Linked DNA regions of Arthrobacter sp. ERGS1:01. The protein of the gene in region 1 binds, or shares a complex with, the protein of each later gene. Links are inferred from orthologs where the notes say so. Each region holds a gene or a part of one and is shown on either strand. Other genes may lie near its edges.

Region 1 (10,266 bases):
CTCACGATGAAGAGAACAGCGCCGGCATCGGCGACCTGGTCATCATCAGCGAGACCCGCCCGCTCTCCGCAACCAAGCGTTTCCGCCTGGTTGAGATCGTAGAGAAGGCCAAGTAGTCCACTCGCGCACTTGTGCGCAGTGAGTTACTGAAAGTGTTGGGCCCGTTGCCACTTGTGGCGGCGGGCCCAACGTGCGTTTAACGCCCGACGCCGGCCGGCTCGGGTTGCTCGGGTGTCCGGCGAGGCGGGCGCCCGTGACCGCGCTTCGTGCGCTTATCGGCGCTTTGCCGGCTTGGCGGCGGGTTATATCCACCCTAGGAGTCGGAAAAGCGCGGTTGAGCGAGCTAGCCGCGGAAGGCCGGCGGAGGGAGTGGCGTTCTCGTAGGCGAGGTAAAGGAGACACTAAGGCCGCCCGCGGCCGTGTGTCGGATAGTTGCCGAGACAATGCGGCTTCCTCCGCCAGTATTGCCCGCGTATTGTGCCACAGCTAACGCCTGGGCGCCGGCTCCCACGTCGCGCCGGGTTACGCCGTCGTGCTAGGATTATCTATTGCTGCGCCTTTTCTGCGCCGCCGTTTTCGGTAGCGGCAGTGGGTGCGCAATTACCTCGTAAATGCTCGTGCCACTACAAACTGCCGTCCGGCAGTGGAGCAATCCACGCGAATCGGTGCGGAAAGTGCAGTTGGCATGAGGTATTTAGGCGTGTTTTGGCAAAATCCAGGCACGTCGAGAGACATCCCGAACAATACGTTCCGCAAGGCTTGTCCATAGATGGATTATGGCCAAGAACCGGCGCGACGAACAGGAGACACTAGTGATTCAGCAGGAGTCGCGGCTTAAGGTCGCCGACAACACGGGTGCCAAGGAAATCTTGACAATCCGCGTTCTCGGTGGATCTGGGCGCCGCTACGCAGGCATTGGCGACACCATTGTCGCTACCGTCAAGGATGCAATTCCCGGCGGAAACGTAAAGAAGGGTGACGTCGTCAAGGCTGTCATCGTTCGCACCAAGAAGGAACGCCGCCGTGCGGATGGTTCCTACATCAAGTTCGACGAGAACGCCGCTGTGCTTCTCAAGAACGACGGGGACCCCCGTGGAACCCGTATCTTCGGCCCGGTTGGCCGTGAACTTCGGGACAAGAAGTTCATGAAGATCATCTCGTTGGCTCCGGAGGTGCTGTAACTAATGGCAAAGATCAAGAAGGGTGACCTGGTTCAGGTCATCACAGGTGGCAAGGCCGAACGTGGCGGCGACCGTGGCAAGCAGGGCAAGGTCCTGAAGGTATACACCGAAACCAACCGCGTGTTGGTTGAAGGCGTAAACCGCGTCACCAAGCACACCAAGGCCGGTCAGACGGATCGTGGCACCAACACCGGTGGCATCGAAATCGTCGAGGCACCCATTCACATCTCCAACGTTGCTGTGGTGGACCCGTCCACCAAGAAGCCGACTCGCGTTGGCTACCGCATCGACACCGTAGAGCGCGATGGCCGCCAGCGTCAAGTACGCATCCGCGTTGCCAAGGCCTCGGGGAAGGATCTGGCATGAGCGCCGTAGTTGCAGAGAACACGCCCAAGGTCACGCCTCGCCTGAAGACCCGCTATGCAGCGGAAATCAAGGCGACGCTGGTTGAGGAATTTAAGTACGCGAACGTCAACCAGGTTCCGCGCCTGGTCAAGGTCGTTGTCAACATGGGTGTTGGAGATGCCGCCAAGGACTCCAAGATCATTGACGGCGCCGTCCGCGACCTCACCGCCATCACCGGCCAGAAGCCCCAGGTTTCCAAGGCCCGCAAGTCGATCGCACAGTTCAAGCTGCGCGAAGGCATGCCGATCGGTTGCCACGCCACGCTGCGTGGAGACCGCATGTGGGAATTCCTTGACCGCCTGGTCACGCTGGCACTGCCCCGTATCCGCGACTTCCGCGGCCTGAGCGGCAAGCAGTTCGACGGCAATGGTAACTACACCTTCGGTCTGACCGAACAGGTTATGTTCCACGAGATCGACCAGGATTCCATTGACCGCGTTCGCGGCATGGACATCACTGTCGTGACCACCGCCAAGACCGATGACGAAGGCCGCGCGCTGCTTAAGGCGCTTGGCTTCCCGTTCAAATCCGAAGATAACTAATCTACGTAAAAGGTCCGTTCGGCCCGTGCGCAAGTAATTGCGCGACGGGTGAAGGAAACCGTTACGAGGAAGGGCAAGCGCCCAAATGACAATGACAGATCCTGTCGCAGACATGCTTACGCGTCTGCGCAACGCAAACTCGGCACACCACGACACCGTGTCCATGCCGTTTAGCAAGCTCAAGGGCCACGTCGCCGACATCCTCAAGGCAGAGGGCTACATTGCTGCCTGGAAGGTTGAAGACGCCGAAGTTGGCAAGAAGATGACCATTGACTTGAAGTACGGTCCCAGCCGCGAGCGTTCAATCGCCGGCCTGCGCCGCATCTCCAAGCCCGGACTGCGCGTTTACGCGAAGTCCACCAACCTCCCCAACGTTTTGGGTGGGCTGGGTGTCGCCATCTTGTCGACGTCTTCCGGTCTGCTGACCGACCGCCAGGCTGCCAAGAAGGGCGTGGGTGGGGAAGTCCTCGCCTACGTCTGGTAGTAGAGAGAGAAGGGAAAGAACTTATGTCACGTATTGGACGTCTCCCCATCTCCGTGCCTGCCGGCGTCGAAGTCAAGGTTGAAGACAACCTGGTTTCCGTCAAGGGCCCGAAGGGAACGCTGGAGCACACTGTGCCCAGCCCCATCGCGGTTGCTCTCGAAGAGAACACCATCACGGTTACCCGCCCCAACGATGAGCGCTCCTCGCGTTCACTCCACGGCCTGACCCGTACCCTCATTGACAACCTGATCATCGGTGTCACCAAAGGCTACGAGAAGAAGCTGGAAATTGTTGGTACCGGTTACCGCGTAGTCGCCAAGGGCAGCAACCTGGAGTTCGCTCTGGGTTACAGCCACCCGGTTGTCGTTGAGGCACCCGAGGGCATCACACTGACTGTTGAGGGCCCCACTAAGCTCTCCGTGTCAGGCATTGACAAGCAGCAGGTGGGCGAAGTTGCTGCCAACATCCGCAAGCTGCGCAAGCCCGACCCCTATAAGGGCAAGGGCGTTCGTTACGCTGGCGAGATCATCCGCCGCAAGGTCGGAAAGGCTGGTAAGTAACCATGGCACTGTCCGTAAGAGGAAAGTCCAAGGCCGCAGCACGCGGCCGTCGTCACCTGCGCGTTCGCAAGCGCATCAGTGGCACCACCGTACGTCCGCGTCTGGTGGTCAACCGCTCCGCACGTCACATGTTTGTCCAGGTCATCGACGACACCCAGGGCCTGACCCTGGTGTCGGCATCGACGCTGGAAGCAGACATGCGCTCCTTCGACGGTGACAAGACCGCCAAGGCCAAGCGCATTGGTGAGCTCGTTGCCGAGCGCGCCAAGGCTGCAGGCATTGAAGCTGTTGTGTTTGACCGTGGCGGTAACCGTTACCACGGCCGTGTTGCAGCTGTCGCTGACGGCGCACGTGAAGGCGGTCTGGCACTGTGACCGAAAACATTAACAAGGAGAACACTGTGTCAGAAGCAACTGCCGCTGACGGTGCAGCCGCTAAGACTGAGACTGCAGCAGCCGACGGCGGCCGTGGCCGCGGTGGCCGCGACGGTGCTCGTGGAGGCCGCGAAGGCGGTCGCGACGGCGGCCGTGGCCGTGGGCGCGATGGTGGCCGCGAGGCCGAGAAGAACCAGTTCATCGAGCGCGTTGTTAACATCAACCGTGTTGCCAAGGTCGTCAAGGGTGGTCGTCGCTTCAGCTTCACCGCTCTCGTGATCGTCGGCGACGGCAACGGCCTGGTTGGCGTTGGCTACGGCAAGGCCAAGGAAGTACCCGCGGCAATCGCCAAGGGTGTTGAAGAAGCCAAGAAGACGATGTTCCGCGTACCGCTGATCGGCAAGACCGTTCCGCACCGTGTCCAGGGTGAAGCCGCTGCCGGCGTCGTCCTGCTGCGTCCGGCTGCTGCCGGTACCGGTGTTATCGCCGGTGGTCCGGTTCGCGCCGTACTGGAATGCGTTGGTGTCCACGATGTGCTTTCCAAGTCACTCGGTTCCTCCAACGCCATCAACATTGTTCACGCAACGGTTGATGCACTGAAGCGCCTGGAAGACCCCAAGGCTGTCGCGGCTCGCCGCGGCCTGCCCTTGGACGAGGTTGCTCCGGCCGTGCTGTTGCGCAATATGCAAAAGGCGGGTCTGTAATGACTACACCGAAGAACATCAAGGTTTCCGAGAACAAGCTGGAAATCACTCAGATCAGGGGCCTCGTTGGCGCCAAGCAGAACCAGAAGGACACCCTTCGCTCATTGGGTCTCAAGCGCATCGGTCACACCGTTGTCCGCTCGGCTGACGCAGTGACTGCAGGCATGGTCAACACGGTTCCGCACCTGATCAAGGTTGAGGAGACTAAGTAAAGTGGCTACTGAGAAGAACACTGTTGAAAAGCAGAACGCTCTGAAGGTTCACCACCTGCGTCCCGCGCCGGGCGCCAAGACGGCTAAGACCCGTGTTGGCCGTGGTGAGGGTTCCAAGGGTAAGACCGCCGGTCGCGGTACCAAGGGTACCAAGGCCCGCTACCAGATCAAGGCTGGCTTTGCCGGCGGCCAGCTGCCGCTGCACATGCGCCTGCCGAAGCTGCGTGGCTTCAAGAACCCGTTCCGCGTCGAGTTCCAGGTTGTCAACCTGGACAAGCTGAACGAGCTCTTCCCCGAGGGTGGCGTTGTCACCGTCGATGCACTGGTTGAGAAGGGCGCCGTTCGCAAGAACCAGCCCGTCAAGGTGCTGGGCACCGGCGACATCACCGTCAAGGTTGACGTCACCGCCCACGCATTCTCCACCAGCGCAGTGGAAAAGATCACTGCTGCAGGCGGAACCACCGTCGAACTGTAAAAAGTTCACAAATGCGCACATCTAGCGATTAGACTCTTGGTGGGTGGAGCTTATGCTCCGCCCGCCAGGGGTCTTTTGCGTATTTGAGTGAACGTGACTTTAGCCGGCGCTTTAGGCTCAAAATCGGTCACAGTTTCAGTGCGAGCCAGATCACCCACTAGAATCTTTCCTTGGGCTTCAATTGTGAACCCACCTTCATCACTACACATCAGGAGGACGCTTGCTTACCGCATTTGGCCGCGCCTTTCGCACGCCTGATCTGCGACGCAAGTTGTTGTTCACGCTGGGAATCATTGCAATCTTCCGCTTGGGTGCTTTCATTCCCTCGCCCGGAGTTGACTACCGTAACGTCCAACAGTGCGTGAACGCTGCAAACACAAGCGAAGGTCTTTACCAGCTTGTGAACTTGTTCAGCGGCGGCGCCTTGCTGCAGGTTTCCATTTTTGCCCTGGGAATCATGCCCTACATCACCGCGAGCATCATCGTCCAGCTCCTGCGCGTGGTCATTCCCCGCTTCCAGGAACTGCACCTTGAGGGTGCGCAGGGCCAGGGCCAGCTGACGCAGTACACGCGTTATTTGACCATCGCCCTCGGCCTGCTCAACGCCACCACCCTGGTGACCCTGGCCCGTTCCGGCCAGTTGTTCTCCGGCTGTGGCGCCGCAGGCAGCGCAACCCCGCTGATTCCCAATGACAGCCTGATCACGATCCTGCTGCTCATCATCACCTTGACCGCCGGCTCCGGTTTGATCATGTGGATGGGCGAGCTCGTCACCGAAAAGGGTGTCGGCAACGGCATGTCCCTGTTGATCTTCACGGCCATCGCCGCGCAGTTCCCCACCTCCCTGGGCGCCATCCTGAAGACCCAGGGCTGGGGCACCTTCCTGACCGTCATGGTCGTTGGCCTGGTCGTCGTCGCCCTCGTGGTGTTCGTCGAGCAGTCCCAGCGCCGTGTCCCGGTGCAGTACGCCAAGCGCATGATCGGCCGCCGCACCATGGGCGGCACCAGCACGTACATCCCGATCAAGGTCAACATGGCCGGTGTTATCCCGGTCATCTTCGCCTCCTCGATGCTGTACCTGCCGGCACTGCTGGCCCAGTTTGCCACGCCGAAGAACTCCACGAACATCCCCGGTTGGGTCGAGTGGATCAACAACTACCTCACGCGTGGCACGCACCCGATCTACATGCTCCTGTACTTCGCCCTGACCATCGGGTTTACGTACTTCTATGTCGCGATCACTTTCAACCCGGAAGAGGTCTCTGACAACATGAAGAAGTACGGTGGGTTCATTCCCGGCATCCGCGCCGGCAAGCCCACGCAGGACTACCTGCAGTACGTAATTTCACGCATCACCCTGCCGGGATCGCTGTACCTGGGCATCGTTGCCCTGATCCCGCTCATTGCCCTGGTCATGATTGGGGCAAACCAGAACTTCCCGTTCGGCGGTACCTCGATCCTGATTGTGGTGGGTGTCGGGTTGGAGACGGTCAAGCAGATTGATGCACAGCTCCAACAGCGCCACTATGAAGGGTTATTGCGATGACAAGAATGCTGATCATTGGACCTCCCGGTTCGGGTAAGGGAACGCAGGCTGAACGCATCTGCGTCGAACTTGGCATTGTTGCCATTTCCACGGGCGATATCTTCCGTGCCAACGTCAAGGGCGAAACACCCTTGGGCATCGAAGCGAAGAAGTACATCGACAACGGTGACTTCGTGCCGGACAGCGTGACCAACCGGATGGTGCGTGACCGGCTTTCCCAGGACGACGTCGCCAACGGCTTCCTGCTCGACGGTTACCCGCGCACCACGGCCCAGGTTGATGAGCTTGACGACATCCTCGGCACGGCCGGCGTCGTGCTCGACGTGGTGGTGCAGCTGACCGCCGACGACGAGGAACTCGTCAAGCGCCTCCTGGGCCGCGCCCAGGAGACCGGCCGCAGCGATGACAACGAAACCGTCATCCGGCACCGCCTGGACCTGTACCGCGAACAAACCGAGGTTGTGGTTGCCCGTTATGCGGAGCGCGGCATCCTTGCCAAGGTTGACGGGCTCGGGGACATGGACGACGTCACGGCACGCATCATGGACGCCATCAAGAACGTCTAGTTCGACACGTTTTATGAGCTGCGGCCTGCACCGCATGCCATGCTAGAAGGAGGGCTCCTTCCCGGTACCGGGGAGGGGCCCTCAAACATTCGTCAAGTGAAGGGACCCGTCATGGCGTTTGGCCAGCAACGGATTGAGTACAAAACCATCGACCAGATGCGCATCATGCATCGCAGCGGCCTCATCCTCGATGACGCCCTGAACCAGACGATCGCAGCCGTTGCACCGGGCGTCACGACCGCCGAGCTGGACGCCATCTTCGCAGGACTCCTGAAGAAGGCCGGCGCCACCTCCAACTTCCTGGGCTACTACGACTTCCCGGCCTCCATCTGCGCCTCCGTGAACGAGGAAGTGGTGCACGGCATCCCCGGCCCGCGCGTGCTCAAGGCCGGTGACATCATCTCGATCGACGGTGGCGCCATCGTGGAAGGCTGGCACTCCGATTCGGCGCGCACCACCATCGTCGGCGGCCCCGACGCGGAGGACCCCGCCGACCGGCGCCTCAGCGACATCACCGAGGAGAGCATGTGGCGCGGCATTGCCGCCATGGCCTCCGCCAAATACGTGGGCGACATTGGCGACGCCATCGACGAGTACGTCTCCTCCCAGCCCGGCACCCCGCTGGGCATCCTGGAGGACTACGTGGGCCACGGGATCGGCTCCGCCATGCACATGGCCCCCGACGTGCTGAACTACAGCTCCAAGCACCGCGGCCCCAAGCTCAAGCCCGGCATGTGCCTGGCCCTGGAACCCATGCTGGTGCGCGGCGGGCTCGAAACGAAGACCCTCAGCGACGACTGGACGGTTGTCACCACCGACAAGTCCCGCGCCGCGCACTGGGAACACTCCGTGGCAGTCCATGCCAAGGGGATCTGGGTGCTGACGGCGGCCGACGGCGGCGCGTCGCGCCTTGCGCCGCTCGGCGTCACCCCCGTGCCCCTGGGCTGAGCGAGGGTTCCACTCTTGTGCCCCGGTCCCGACGACTCTCGTCCGGACCGGGGCACAACTGTTTAAGTTGCGTTTCCCTGCCGTCCAGACGGTCGACACCCGGCGTGCTGTACTCGTCGGTAGCTTGGTCATGAACCCGTCGGGAACACCGCCAGCAAGGCGGAAAGTTCGGTAGCGGGAAGACCAATGAGGAGCACGCGGATATGCGTATCTATGCCCATCGGGGAGTCTCCGCACACCTTCCGGAAAACACCCTCGCCGCCTTCTCGAAGGCACTTGAGCTTGGCATCGACGGCATCGAACTGGACGTCTACCTGTCCGCGGACCGGGTTCCCGTGGTCATCCACGACGACACGGTTGACCGGACCACCAACGGCACCGGACCGATCTCCGACTTCACCGCCCGGGAACTTGGCCTGCTCGACGCCGGCGGCGCCCAGCACGTGCCCACCCTGGACGAGGTCCTGGCCCTTGCCGCCGGTAAGGCACGCGTCAACATCGAGCTCAAGGACGCCACCGCCGTCGCGACCGTCCTGGACGTGGTTGGCGCACACCCCGGGCTTGACTGGTTCGCGTCCTCGAGTGACTGGGATGCATTGGTCGAACTGGCCGGGCTGGCCCCGGACGGCGACTGCTATCCGACCACCCTGGGGCTCTCCCTTGAGCCGGGTGGCCCGGGCGGAGTGCGTGAGGCCATCGACTTTGCCCTGGCACATGGCGGCTCGGGAATTTCCATCTGGGAGGGATCGTTGGACGGGCCCGCCGTCGAGGACGTCCATGCCTGCGGCCTTGAGGTGTGGGCCTGGACCGTCAACGACCCCGGGCGGGCGCAGGAACTCACGGACCTTGGCGTTGACGCGCTCTGCACCGACGATCCCGAACTGATCCGCAGCGCCCTGCTCCCGTCCACCGCACCGGGCCGCTAGATGGCCACCTTGCAAGGAGCCCCGCGAGGCACCCGACGCGCGCCGTACGCCGGCACCCCGGGAACGCCCGCAAACCGCAGGAAAGGGGCCCTTTCGCCGAGGGCGCGCCGCGACGCGTGGGTGTTCCTCGCCCTGGCCCTGCCCAACCTGTTGCTGATCGCGTTCTTCACCTACCGGCCGCTGATCGCGAACATGTACTACTCCACCCTGGATTGGACGCTGGGATCCGCGGACGCCACAGTGGTGGGGCTGGGCAACTACCTTGAATTCTTCACCTCGGCGGATGCCCCGGCCGTGCTGGGCGCCACGGCGGTCTTCACGGTGGCCACCGTGGGCGGGTCCATGCTCCTGGGGATGCTCGTGGCCGTGGCACTGAATCAGAAGGTGCCCGGGCGCACCCTGGCCCGCTCCGCGGTGTTTGCCCCCTATGTGCTTTCCGGCGTGGGCGTGGGCATGGTCTGGCTGTTCATCTTCGATCCCGTCTACGGGGTGCTTTCCTGGGTGCTCCGCGGAATCGGCATGGCCAGCCCGCAGTGGATCAACGACCCCAAGCTCTCACTCGTCATGGTCATCATCGTGTACGTGTGGAAGAACCTGGGCTACTGCGCCGTGGTCTATCTTGCCGGCCTGCAGTCGATGCCCCAGGACGTCATGGAGGCCGCCGCGCTCGACGGCGCCGGCCCGTTCCGGCGGTTCCGCTCGGTGACGTTCCCGTTGCTATCACCCACCACCTTCTTCCTGCTCATCACCACGCTGCTGGGCTCCCTGCAGGCCTTCGACATCATCAAGATCATGACGCCCACCGGCAACGGCACCGGCACGCTGATCTTCGAGGCCTACCTGCAGGCGTTCGGCGCCTACAACCGGGCCGGCTACTCGGCGGCCATCTCCGTGGTGCTGTTCGTGCTGTTGCTGATCATGACGGGGCTGCAACTGCGGTTCGTCGAACGAAAGGTGCACTACGCATGAGCACCAAGACCGCCACTGCCGCCACCACTGCCCAAGCCAAGGCGGGGCGCGCCAACACGGCGCAGGCCGGCACGGGCCGGGCCGGTAAGGGCCACCCCGCGCCACGGCGCCGGAACCATCCGCTGTCCCCGGGGAACCTCTCCCGCACCATCGCCACCAGCTACCTGCCGCTGATCCTGGCAACGCTCGTGGTGGTGGCCCCGCTGGCCTGGATGGTGCTGTCCTCGCTCAAGGGACCCGGGGAAATCATCACGACGGACCTGACGGTGCTGCCGCGCAACCCGACCCTGGAAAACTACGGGCTTGCGGCGACCACGGTGCCCTTCGCCAGGTTCTTCCTCAACAGCGTCATCGTCACCGTGGTCGGCTCCACG
Region 2 (10,773 bases), 490 kb from region 1 along the record:
CCTTCCATGACGGCTTTCCCAAGCGGGCCGACCGTGCCGGCGCATCCATGCCCATCGTTCCTCCCACCGCCGGGTCCCGGAGCGCCCTGGACGCAGTGCCGACGGTTGGGTATGGGTGTTCTCCCCCACGGCATGGACCGCAATGCTCATAGTTCTACCGCCGATCCGTGCCGGGGAAAAGACCCCGGCGCGAAATGGCGGAAATCTGTGGACAACACAGCACGGAACAGTTTCCGGGAACCGGCACGGACAAACGGTGGATAACTGCTGCAAATCGGGTCAAACGGGAGGATACTTTAGACATGCCAAGATTCCTGACCCTGGCCGACGTGGCCGAACAACTGCAAATCTCCGCGGCGGCCTGTTACGGGCTGGTGCACAGTGGCGAACTCCCCGCATTCCAAATTGGCGGTCGCGGCCAGTGGCGTGTTGACGCGGCCAAGTTTGATCAGTTCATCGAAGACCGCCACGCGGCGGCCCGGGCCATGCTGGCGGCGGAGAACAGCAGCGAACGCAGCGTCTAGAGTTCATTCTCCGCCGAGGACATGATGGACAGCAGGCCGTCCTGCGGGAGGACGACGCTGCCCTGCATGTTGTCCCTGCCCCGGCCCACGCCGTCGGCCAATTGCATGACCACCACAAAGTCCGCGCCGACCTGGTCCAGGACGCCGCGCACCCGGGTGGGTTGCAGCGAATCAAGTTCAAGAAGCACCACGGCCCGGTTCCTGGCCAATACCCGCAGGGCTGCAGCCAGGGTGTGGCGCAGCCGCCCGGACGCCGGCACCCGGGCACCGTCCAGGCCCTGGACCCGCAGCAATTTGTGGATGGGCAGGATGACCGACCTCGCCCCGTCACCCAACAGGACCCACTGCGCCTCAACCCTCTGAAGTTGCCCGTGATGGGCGACGCCGTTGCGTGCGACCGCTGAAATCTCCCGTCCCAGGGCGCCGCGCAGGGCGTCCGCCAGGGTGGCCTGCGCCGATTCGACCCGGGAAAGTTCGTTGACTTCGCGTTCGAGGTCCTGCTGCGTCGCGGCATGCCACTGGGCGTCCAGATCCCCAAAAAGTGCGTCCCATCGCATGTCGCCACGGTAGGCCGCGAACGGTGGCCCGGTCAACAGGAAACAGCTATCCACAGCTTCACCAAAAGGTATGGACAACCACAACTATCCGGGTTCAAAATAATTTATAGACCATCTAAGAAGATCAAACGATGTCTAAACACATCAAAAAGGGGTGAGGTCATGAAACGCCAGACCGGAGCGGATGCGGGCATGACCGCGGCGATCCTCCTCTTGGGGGCCTCCCTGGTGTTTGCCGGGGCCAGCGTACTGCGGCTCCGCTTTTCCGGCGGCAGCTTCGCCGGGCCGTTGGAAATGGACGAGGCCATCGGCGCCCTGGCCGCCGGCACCGGCATTGCCGTAGCCCTGTGGTGGCTGCTGGCCATGGCGTGTGCCGTTGTTTCCACCGTTGCGGCCCTTCACGGGAAGGGCCGGATCGCCTCCGCCGCCGCCCTTTGGTCGCCGGCATTCATGCGCCGCCTGGCCGCCGCGGTCCTGGGCCTGAATCTGTTGTCCGCCCCCTTGGCCCTGGCCGCGTCCCCCGTCGGCCCGATTGATCCGCTCTGGCATGCCGAATCCGTCGCGGCCGCCCCGCTGCACCCGGCCCCGTCACCAACAGCCAAAGGGCCTGCCGTTACGTCTCCCGCACCTCAAAAGCCGGTCGACCCTGCGTGGACCCCACAGGCCCCTGCGGCGGATCCCGGCGCCCTGGCACGGCCGGCCACACGCCAGCCGGCCCCGGCAATCGACGGCGGCGACCCCGTGGTGGTGCAGGGCGGTGACAGCCTGTGGTCCATCGTGGCTGCCGCCCTGGGTCCATACGCCAGCGATGTGGAGGTGGCCCAGGCCTGGCCCGAATGGTACCGGGTCAATCGCGGCGTCATCGGCGCCGATCCAAACGTCATCCTGCCCGGGCAGGTGCTGCACGCCCCGGCAGGTTAGCCCGGCCACGGATCCACCATCGATTACTGAACGGTTCAAAGGAGAACGTCATGAGCATCATTGCCATACCTGCCGCAGCCTCCGGGCTTCCCCCGCTGACCACCCGGCCGGCGCCCGCTGTCCAGGCCGCGGGGAGCACGGCCGCGGATTCGTTTGGGACCGTGGTGAAGATGCGCCAACGTCCCGGCGCGGGCCGGCTCGCGGAACAGGCCGACGGCGCCGTGACGGGCCCGGCTGAACAGGCCGGCCCGGCGGCTGGGTCAGGGCCCGAAGCTGCACGCGCCCTGGATCCCATGGCCTCGGAGCGGGCGCTCCTGACGGAGATGACCCGAACGATCGCCCTGGCCGCCCTGGAGGTGCTCAGCGGCGTCCGTTCGGTCCAGCAGCTCTCCCGGTGGCTGGACATCAGGTGCTTCAACGCCCTGACCACCCGGGCCCGACTTTACGCACAGGCGTGCCAGGTCCAGAGCCGCCATCAAAGCCACGCGGATTCGGATGGGAACGTCCGTACCCTGCACCACCAGCCGGTGGTGCATTCCATCCACGCCAGCGCAGTTGCACCCGGCATCTACGAGACAAACGTCGTCATTGCCGACAAGACCCGGTTCCGCGCCATCGCCATGCGGTTCGAGGAAAGCCACGGCACGTGGAAGGTCACGGCCCTGCAGATCGGCTGACGCCGGGGACGCAAAAGAGCGGCCCGCAAGCGGACCGCTCTTTTGCTGTTTGGCACCTAAGTCAGGCTTGGGTCAGCGCTTTTTCTTCTTCTTCGCAGTCTTGTTGCCGGCGCGCTTGGCGGACGGCGGGAGGCCGTCACCGCTGGAGCGGCGTTCAACGTGCGTTTCGGCGTCACCCTGTGCGTCCGGTGCGGTGAACTGCAACTGGGCCGGCTTGGCCGGCTCCTCCAGGCCGGGCGCGGTGATCCGCGGTCCGGTGTGGTTGTGGTCGGCCTCGGATGCTCCGGCAACCCGGTCCATAAGGCCGGCGGGAGCTTCGGCGACGACGCCCACGGCGGTCTCCGGTGCGTTTTCGACCTGGACCTCGAGGTTGAACAGGAAGCCGACGCTCTCCTCACGGATGGCGGCCATCATGGACTGGAACATCTCGAAGCCTTCGCGCTGGTATTCGACCAGGGGGTCGCGCTGGGCCATGGCCCGCAGGCCGATGCCTTCCTTCAGGTAGTCCATCTCGTAGAGGTGTTCCTGCCATTTGCGGCCGACGACGGAGAGCACCACGCGGCGTTCGAGTTCGCGCATGGTTTCCGAGCCGAGCGCGGCCTCACGCTCGCGGTAGGCCACCTGGGCGTCGGAGAGCAGTTCGGTCTTGAGCATTTCGGCGGTGATGCGGCCGGGTCCGCCGGCTTCCTCGGCAAGGTCGTCCGGGGTCACGGCAACCGGGTAGATGGTGCGCAGGTTGGTCCACAGCGTGTTGAAGTCCCAGTCGCCGGGGTGCCCTTCGGCAATCGCGGCTTCGATGATTTCGTTCACGGTGTCCTCGAGGAAGAACTGGACCTTCTCGTGCAGGTCGTCGCCCTCGAGGATCCGGCGGCGGTCGCCATAGATGGCTTCGCGCTGGCGGTTGAGGACGTCGTCGTACTTGAGCACGTTCTTGCGCTGTTCGGCGTTGCGGGCCTCGACCTGTCCCTGGGCGGAGGCGATCGCCTTGGAGACGAGCTTTGATTCCAGCGCGACGTCGTCGGGCATGGAGGATCGGGACATGAGGCGCTCGGCGGCACCGGAGTTGAACAAACGCATCAAATCGTCCGTCAGGGACAGGTAGAAGCGGGATTCACCCGGGTCGCCCTGGCGTCCGGAACGGCCGCGGAGCTGGTTGTCGATGCGGCGGGATTCGTGCCGTTCGGTACCCAGCACGTACAGGCCGCCGGCTTCCAGGACAGCCTCGTGTTCGTCCTTGACGGCGTCCTTGGCGGCCTCGAAGGCTTCGTGCCAGGCGGCCTCGTACTCCTCCGGGGTTTCCTCGGGATCCAGGCCCTTGGCGGCCAGCGCGGCGACGGCATTGAATTCGGCGTTGCCGCCGAGCATGATGTCGGTACCGCGGCCGGCCATGTTGGTGGCGACGGTGACGGCGCCGCGGCGTCCGGCCTGGGCCACGATCGCCGCTTCACGGGCGTGGTTCTTGGCGTTGAGGACCTCGTGCTTGATGCCCTTTTCGGACAGCTTCTTGGAGAGGTATTCGCTCTTCTCGACGCTGGTGGTACCCACCAGGACGGGCTGGCCGGTTTCGTGGCGTTCGGCAATGTCCTCAACGACGGCGTCGAACTTGACGATCTCGTTCTTGTAGACGAGGTCGGACTGGTCCTTGCGCTGCATGGACTTGTTCGTGGGGATCGGGACCACGCCGAGGGAGTAGGTGCCCATGAATTCGGCGGCCTCGGTCTCGGCGGTACCGGTCATGCCGGAGAGTTTGTCGTACAGGCGGAAGTAGTTCTGCAAGGTCACGGTGGCCAGGGTCTGGTTCTCGGCCTTGATCTCCACCCCTTCCTTCGCCTCGATGGCCTGGTGCATGCCTTCGTTGTAGCGGCGCCCGGCCAGGATGCGGCCGGTGTGCTCGTCAACGATCAGCACCTCGCCGTCCATGATGACGTAGTCCTTGTCGCGCTTGAACAGTTCCTTGGCCTTGATGGCGTTGTTCAGGAAGCCGATGAGCGGCGTGTTGGCGGACTCGTACAGGTTGGAAATGCCCAGGTAGTCCTCGACCTTTTCGATGCCGTTTTCGAGGACGCCGACGGTGCGCTTCTTCTCGTCGACCTCGTAGTCGGTCTCGTTGTCCAGGCGCAGGACCACCTTGGCGAATTCGCCGTACCAGCGGTTGGCGTCGCCGGAGGCCGGGCCGGAGATGATCAGCGGGGTACGGGCCTCGTCGATGAGGATCGAGTCGACTTCATCGACGATCGCAAAGTTGTGGCCGCGCTGGACGAGCTCGTCCTTGCTCCAGGCCATGTTGTCGCGCAGGTAGTCGAAGCCGAACTCGTTGTTCGTGCCGTAGGTGATGTCCGCGGCGTACTGGAGCCGGCGCACGGACGGGTCCTGGTTGGAGAGGATGCAGCCGCTGGTCTGGCCCAGGAAGCGGAACACGCGTCCCATGAGCTCGGACTGGTACTGGGCCAGGTAGTCGTTGACCGTGACCACGTGGACGCCATTGCCGCCGAGCGAGTTCAGGAATGCCGGCGCCGTGGCGACCAGGGTCTTTCCCTCACCGGTCTTCATTTCGGCAATGTTGCCCAGGTGCAGGGCGGCACCACCCATGAGCTGGACACGGAAGTGGCGCAGGCCCAGGGTGCGCGAGGATGCTTCGCGCACGGCGGCGAAGGACTCGGGCAGCAGGTCATCGAGCGTCTCGCCGTCCTTGTGGCGCAGCTTCAGCTTTTCCGTTTCTTCACGCAGCTCAGCGTCGGTGAAGGTTTGGAAAGAATCCTCCAGCGAATCAATGGCGTCTGCGAGCACGGTGAGTCGTTTGAGCGTCTTGCGATCGCCTGTTCGAAGGACCCGCTCAAGAAGTGATGGCACGAAATTGCTCCCAATCTATGGCTGCCTAAAAGTGGCGTGTTTAGTCTACGTGAGAAGACGCACACCAAACGTCCAGTCTTGCATGCCCGGCGTGGTTTTGGCTGGGAGTCCGCTGGTGACTGCCCGTATGCCGTTACCGTCAGCGGTGTCCCACCTCGCGGCCCAGTGCCGCGGCGAGGTCCCCGTGGGGAAGCACGACGACGTCTTCGAGTCCCAGCCATCCTGCCATCAGCGCCAACTCCTCGGCCAGCTCGGCCGCGGTTTCGGCCGGGGCGTCCGGTTCGGCGAAGGCGCCCCTGACCAGGAGCCGGCCGGCCTGCCGGTCCGCTTTCAGGTCCACCCGGGCGGCCATGTTCTCGCCCAGCAGAAATGGCAGGACGTAATATCCAAATTTTCGTTGGGCTGCCGGAGTGTAGATTTCCAGCCGGTAGTGGAAATTGAACAACTCCAGGAGCCTCCGCCGCTCAAACACAAGGGAATCGAAGGGGCTCAGCAGCGCCCGGCCCTGGGCCCGGCGCGGGATTTTGGCACTCGCATGCAGGTACGTCTGCGCAGCCCAGCCGGTCACGGTGACCGGCGCCAGGACGCCGTCGTCCACGAGCCGGGCCACTGCGGCGGCGGCTTCCTTGTGCGGGAGCCGGAAGTAGTCGGCAAAGCACCGCGACGTGCCGATGCCGTGCGCCCGGGCCGCGGCCTCGATGAGCCGGTCCACTGCGTCTTGTTTCAGCTGCGGGTCGGCGTCGTCCCCCGGAGCCAGCCGCAGCGCCGGCGGCAGGACCTTGTCCACGAGTGAGTAGCGGCGCTCAAATTGCTCGTTGCGGGAGGCGGCGCCCACCACGCCGCGTTCAAAAAGGCCTTCGAGGGTGCGTTTGACGGCGCTCCAGTTCCAGCCCCATTCGTCCGTGTTCTTGACCTCTTCATGGCCAATCCGTTCCTTGACTTCACGGGCGGTCAGCGGACGGCTGTGCGCCAGCAGGGACAGGATTTGTTCCTCGAGCGAGGCCCGCAGCGCCGGGTCAAGGTTTCCGCCACCCACCCATTGGCGGTTCTGCCACATTTTGAGGTCATGAAAATGGTCGGGCCGGATGAAGCTCGCCTCATGGGCCCAATATTCCATCATCTTCCGTGGGGCGGTGCCGGCCAGGGTGGAAAGGATGTCGCGGTCGTAGTCGCCGAGCCTGGAGAAGAACGGCAGGAAGTGGCTGCGGGCCACGATGTTGACGGAGTCGATCTGCACCAGCTGTAGTTGCGCAAAAGTCCGGCCCACCACCCGTGCACTGACGGGTTGGGTGGGCCGGACTCCTGCAAGTCCCTGGGCGCCGAGTGCAATTCGCCGGGCCTGTGACAGGCTCAGGCTTGCACCCATGTTTGTGGCTCCTTAGGCTCTTTCACGCTTACGCATCTGCGTAGACATTACACGCGGGCCGGCTCATCCGGCGAACGGTAGGCGGAGATTTCCTCGGCCCCTTCGGCGTTCTCCACATTGGGATCCAGGCAGATGACTCCGTACGTCCACCCGCGACGGCGGTAGACCACTGACGGGATGCCGGAGGAGGAGTCGATGAACAGGTAGAAGTCGTGACCGACCAATTCCATGTTGTCGACGGCGTCATCGAGGGTCAGTGCGGCGGCCGGGAACACCTTCCGGCGGATCAGCACCGGCGAATCTCCTGCCGGGATGTCGTTTTCAATGTCGTAGGGAGACTTTTCCTCCACGGCGGCCGGCGCGCTCTGCGCGTAGATCGGCTCGGAACTGCTGACGGGAGTCAGCGATCCTGTGGCTTCGTTCACGGCGACGGGGGCGTGCCGTCCGTGGTGGACCTTCTTCCTGTCCTTGGCCCTGCGCAGCCTCTCCAAAAGCTTTCCGTAGGCCAGGTCAAAAGCAGCGAACTTGTCCGCGGCTGCTGCCTCCGCGCGGATTACCGGGCCGCGGCCCACAACGGTCAGCTCCACCGTGAGGGGGGACTCTGCAGTACGGGACTTGGTCTCCTTGGAGACCTTCACGTCAACCCGCTGGACCTTGTTGGCCAGCTGTTCGATCTTCGCGAGCTTCTCGCCGGCGTATTCGCGGAAACGGTCTGAAACACTCAGGTTGCGACCGCTGATCATGAACTCCATGGTGCCCTCCAAATAACTTCGGTGACACGGCGGCCGGCTAGCAATCCAAGCTACGCTCCTGGCCGCCGACGGGTGGTTTCCCCTCGAAAGAGGTACCCGTTCACTCACGTTAGTTCACCGCATCCGTTTATTCATCTTTTGCGGCAAAACTATTTTCGGCGCGTCTTGGGAACGGTGCTTCACCGGCATCCGAAGCCGGCGCCCCGGCCACCGCCAGGACCACCTCGCCGCACACCAGGGCCCCCGCGTTTTCCAGTGTTTGAGCCGCTTCGCGCACGGTTGACCCCGTGGTGAGGACGTCGTCAACCACCACCACATAGGCCCCCGCAATGGTCGCCGGGGGCCGAAAAAACATCAGCGGCCGGCCCCTGATATGCATTGTGTTACGGACGTTTGCGCGCCGTGCGGCGCGGCCCAGTCCCTTCTGGTGGTGCCGGTGCCATGGCAGCCGGATCTTCACGCCCAGGAGGGGTGCCACCGACACGCCGGCCGGCAACCTGCGCTCGCGCTCCAGCGCCCGCAGGAGCACCGCGACGGGGTCGTAGCCGCGACGGCGCCACCCCGTTCCCGTGCTCGGGACGGGCACCAGGACAAGCGGGCGGCCCCGGGTGCCCGGGACGTACTCCGGCAGGGCCGCAATCCCGCGAGCCAGGCAGCGGCCCAGTACCGGTCCAAGTTCGGTGCGGCCGTGATTCTTGAACGCCAGGATGGCCGCCGACAGCCCGTCCCGGTACTCGCCGCTTGCCACCACGGGCAGGAGGGCGTGCCCGAAGATGCTCATCAGCGCATCGGCACCGTGTTCGGCCCGAAACGGTGTCCGGGTCTGCCGCCGCAACGCGGCTGCGCACGGCGCGCACAGGGCCGCGTCGTCGCACCCGCACACGACGCATTCGGCGGGCATCACCAGGAATTGGAACTCCCGCCAGGCGTCAGCCCACCAGAGCATTGTCCGAGCCCGCCACGTACCGGCCGTGCCGCGGTGGCGGCCGGCACCGGTGCCGGGAGCGTCCCGGACCCCGGGGTGCCGCTGCTTTGCATCCATGGTTCAAGGATCCGCCCGAGCGCCGCCGTCGTCAGCGGGGACAGGGCAACTTGTGCACGACGCATCGACACGCCTGGGCTGTGGAGGGAGGTTGCCAACGGATGGCCCAACGGCAGGCCGGGAACCCTAGCCGGCGAAGGACGCCTGCCGCAGGCCCTTGGTGGAGACCTCCCAGTTGTTGCCGATGAGCGTGAACAGCTCGGTGGCGCTTTGCGCGTGCACGTTGCGGACCCCGGACCCGGCACTGAGCCATTCAATGCCCATGAGCTCACTCAGCGACACGGGGTCCCGGGTCAGGTCAAGGACGTCGATCGCGACGGGCAGGGTTGCCGACGGCTCCATGACGGCGACGCTTGTGTCGCCCACCCAGACGCCCAGGGTTGGCGTTCCGGCCTGCGGGAGCGTGATCGGCGCGGTCAGCTCCTTGGGAGCCTCGCCGGCCTTCACGATGCCCGTGACGGACACCTGGGTCTCTCCCCCGGCGTCGGAGATGACCAGGGCGCGGGTGCCGTCCCGGGAAATGCGCAGCGTGGTCACGTGCCGGCCCACCAGCCACGGAACCGTCAGCACCACCGGGGTGACGTCCTTGACGCCGTTGGTCGCGTTGATGGCCATCACCGTCCCGGAGCCGTCGCCCTCCGCCGACCACAACCAGCCGTTGGGCGCGAACGACGGCGGCGTGAGCGCCACGCCCGAAATCGCCGTGGCCGGCGACCGGCCGGCGGCCACACTGTAGATGCGGTTTCCGCCGCTTGAAAGGAACGCGTACTGCTTGCCCGAGTACGACACCGCGGGCGCCGAGGGTGCCAGATCGGCGATCGGGCCAACGTTGGCGATGGCGGAAATCTGGGTTCCGTCGAAGTTGACCAGTTCGTTTTTGGACAACGCCACCTGGGTGGACGGCACCGGGTTGTCGATGATCATGGGCGGGACAGAATCGGAGGAGCCTCCCATGTCCACCTCCCGGTCATCGGCGAGGAACTGGACGTCGGTGACGGTGTTGAGCGCCTTTTGCATGGTGACCAGCAGCTGCGCGCGCATTTGTTGGCGCTGGCGCACGCTTGTCTCCAACAAGGGCTGCGCCACGAGGCCCACCTTCGCCACACCGTTGTTCACCGGCACGGAGTCGCGTTCCAGCGAAATGCCGCTGGGGAAGGCGCTCACCACGGCGCCCTTCAGGTACGGTGCCGGGCCGCCCAGCATGGCCTTGACGATGGCGGTGGACGCCCGCGAAGACCGCGCCGTCAGCCATCTCACGTCGGGCACGCCGTAGGTGAAGGTGGGGTCATAGAAGTACAGGGAAACGGGGCTGAAAAGGGTCTGGAAGTTTGCGTCCGCCAGCAGCACGCCGTCGGGGGTTTCGCTGATGCGCCACTGGCCTCCCACCTGGACAAGCTTCATCTCGATGGTTTCCTTGGCATTGGCCGCGGCCGGGGTCAGCACCCCCGTCGCGTCCACCGTGGAGACCACGTCGAAGGTGACCTCGTAGGAGTCCTTTTCCTTGCCGGGCGCCACCGAGAACGTGTTCTTGTAGACCAGGGTGCGTTTGTCCGCCGCCCATGACTGTGCCAGCCCGGCCGTGAGGTACAGCCGCGCCACCTGGTAGTCGTCGTTGATCCCGGTGCCGGAGTCAATGAAACCGCTGATGATGCTCTCCGGCGAGGCGCCCTCGACGGGTGCGAACTGTTGGAAGTTGATGTTCACGGAGTTGTTGCGGGGCGCCAGCGGATCGCTCTTTCCCACCGGCCCGCTGATGGGAATCGCGGCACATGCGGCCGCCGTGAAAAGCACGACGACGACCATCACCAACCAGGCTGCGACGCCTTTTCGCCGTGCCCGGCTGCTGCGGTTTGCCGCCAAGCGCTGTCCCATCATGGCTTTCCGTGTCCCTTCCATGTCCTAGTATCCCGTCGTCGTGGAGTCCGTGCGGGGTGCCGCCGCGGGCGCAACGGGGTCCTCGTGCCGGCTTTCGGACTTGCCGATGTCGATGGCAGTGGCCGGGTGGATGCTGCCCAGCGCGCCGACCACCCCGAAGGAGCCGGTGTTGGTGGTGATGGGCCCGGTGTTCAGGCTGTCGGCGGTCG

The links.
Region 2: the proteins of secY (region 1) and secA are in contact, whole or in part, in a crystal structure (PDB 3DIN), measured with the Thermotoga maritima proteins. The link is inferred for Arthrobacter sp. ERGS1:01 from one-to-one orthologs. Residues at the interface, in WP_004081795.1 of Thermotoga maritima: Glu108, Gly109, Glu110, Glu111, Ala236, Glu237, Arg238, Arg239, Ile240, Thr241, Ile242, Gln243, Tyr244, Ala245, Arg246, Arg247, Val248, Thr249, Gly250, Arg251, Arg252, Val253, Tyr254, Gly256, Ala257, Ser258, Thr259, Tyr260, Leu261, Pro262; in WP_004082002.1 of Thermotoga maritima: Glu261, Ala262, Arg263, Lys300, Ala301, Arg302, Thr303, Ile304, Ile305, Leu323, Tyr324, Asp325, Pro326, Val329, Ser330, Tyr333, Ile336, Lys340, Phe345, Val349, Glu363, Phe364, Tyr374, Ser375, Gly376, Gly377, Glu393, Ile395, Thr482, Ser483.

The regions. Positions count from the first base shown.
Region 1 is NZ_CP012479.1:3,251,860-3,262,125, reverse strand. The notes cover bases 4,486-7,320. They hold secY (preprotein translocase subunit SecY), read left to right. Parts: upstream 4,486-5,157; coding sequence 5,158-6,483; downstream 6,484-7,320. Other genes in these bases: map (type I methionyl aminopeptidase), read left to right, coding at 7,161-7,320; AL755_RS18680 (adenylate kinase), read left to right, coding at 6,489-7,049; rplO (50S ribosomal protein L15), read left to right, coding at 4,486-4,937. Outside these bases: rpsQ (30S ribosomal protein S17), read left to right, coding at 1-116; rplN (50S ribosomal protein L14), read left to right, coding at 813-1,181; rplX (50S ribosomal protein L24), read left to right, coding at 1,185-1,547; rplE (50S ribosomal protein L5), read left to right, coding at 1,544-2,128; rpsH (30S ribosomal protein S8), read left to right, coding at 2,214-2,612; rplF (50S ribosomal protein L6), read left to right, coding at 2,636-3,172; rplR (50S ribosomal protein L18), read left to right, coding at 3,175-3,546; rpsE (30S ribosomal protein S5), read left to right, coding at 3,573-4,250; rpmD (50S ribosomal protein L30), read left to right, coding at 4,250-4,462; more of rplO, read left to right, coding at 4,464-4,485; more of map, read left to right, coding at 7,321-7,997; AL755_RS18670 (glycerophosphodiester phosphodiesterase), read left to right, coding at 8,201-8,923; AL755_RS18665 (carbohydrate ABC transporter permease), read left to right, coding at 8,924-9,892; AL755_RS18660 (carbohydrate ABC transporter permease), read left to right, coding at 9,889-10,266. UniProt on the Escherichia coli protein: The central subunit of the protein translocation channel SecYEG. Consists of two halves formed by TMs 1-5 and 6-10.
Region 2 is NZ_CP012479.1:2,759,842-2,770,614, forward strand. The notes cover bases 2,552-5,893. They hold secA (preprotein translocase subunit SecA), read right to left. Parts: upstream 5,530-5,893; coding sequence 2,752-5,529; downstream 2,552-2,751. Other genes in these bases: AL755_RS16440 (Rv3235 family protein), read left to right, coding at 2,552-2,679; AL755_RS16450 (winged helix-turn-helix domain-containing protein), read right to left, coding at 5,669-5,893. Outside these bases: AL755_RS16425 (helix-turn-helix domain-containing protein), read left to right, coding at 303-524; AL755_RS16430 (hypothetical protein), read right to left, coding at 521-1,117; AL755_RS16435 (LysM peptidoglycan-binding domain-containing protein), read left to right, coding at 1,244-2,002; more of AL755_RS16440, read left to right, coding at 2,053-2,551; more of AL755_RS16450, read right to left, coding at 5,894-6,895; hpf (ribosome hibernation-promoting factor, HPF/YfiA family), read right to left, coding at 6,943-7,647; AL755_RS16460 (ComF family protein), read right to left, coding at 7,775-8,689; AL755_RS16465 (LpqB family beta-propeller domain-containing protein), read right to left, coding at 8,816-10,564; MtrAB system histidine kinase MtrB, read right to left, coding at 10,589-10,773. UniProt on the Escherichia coli protein: Required for protein export, interacts with the SecYEG preprotein conducting channel.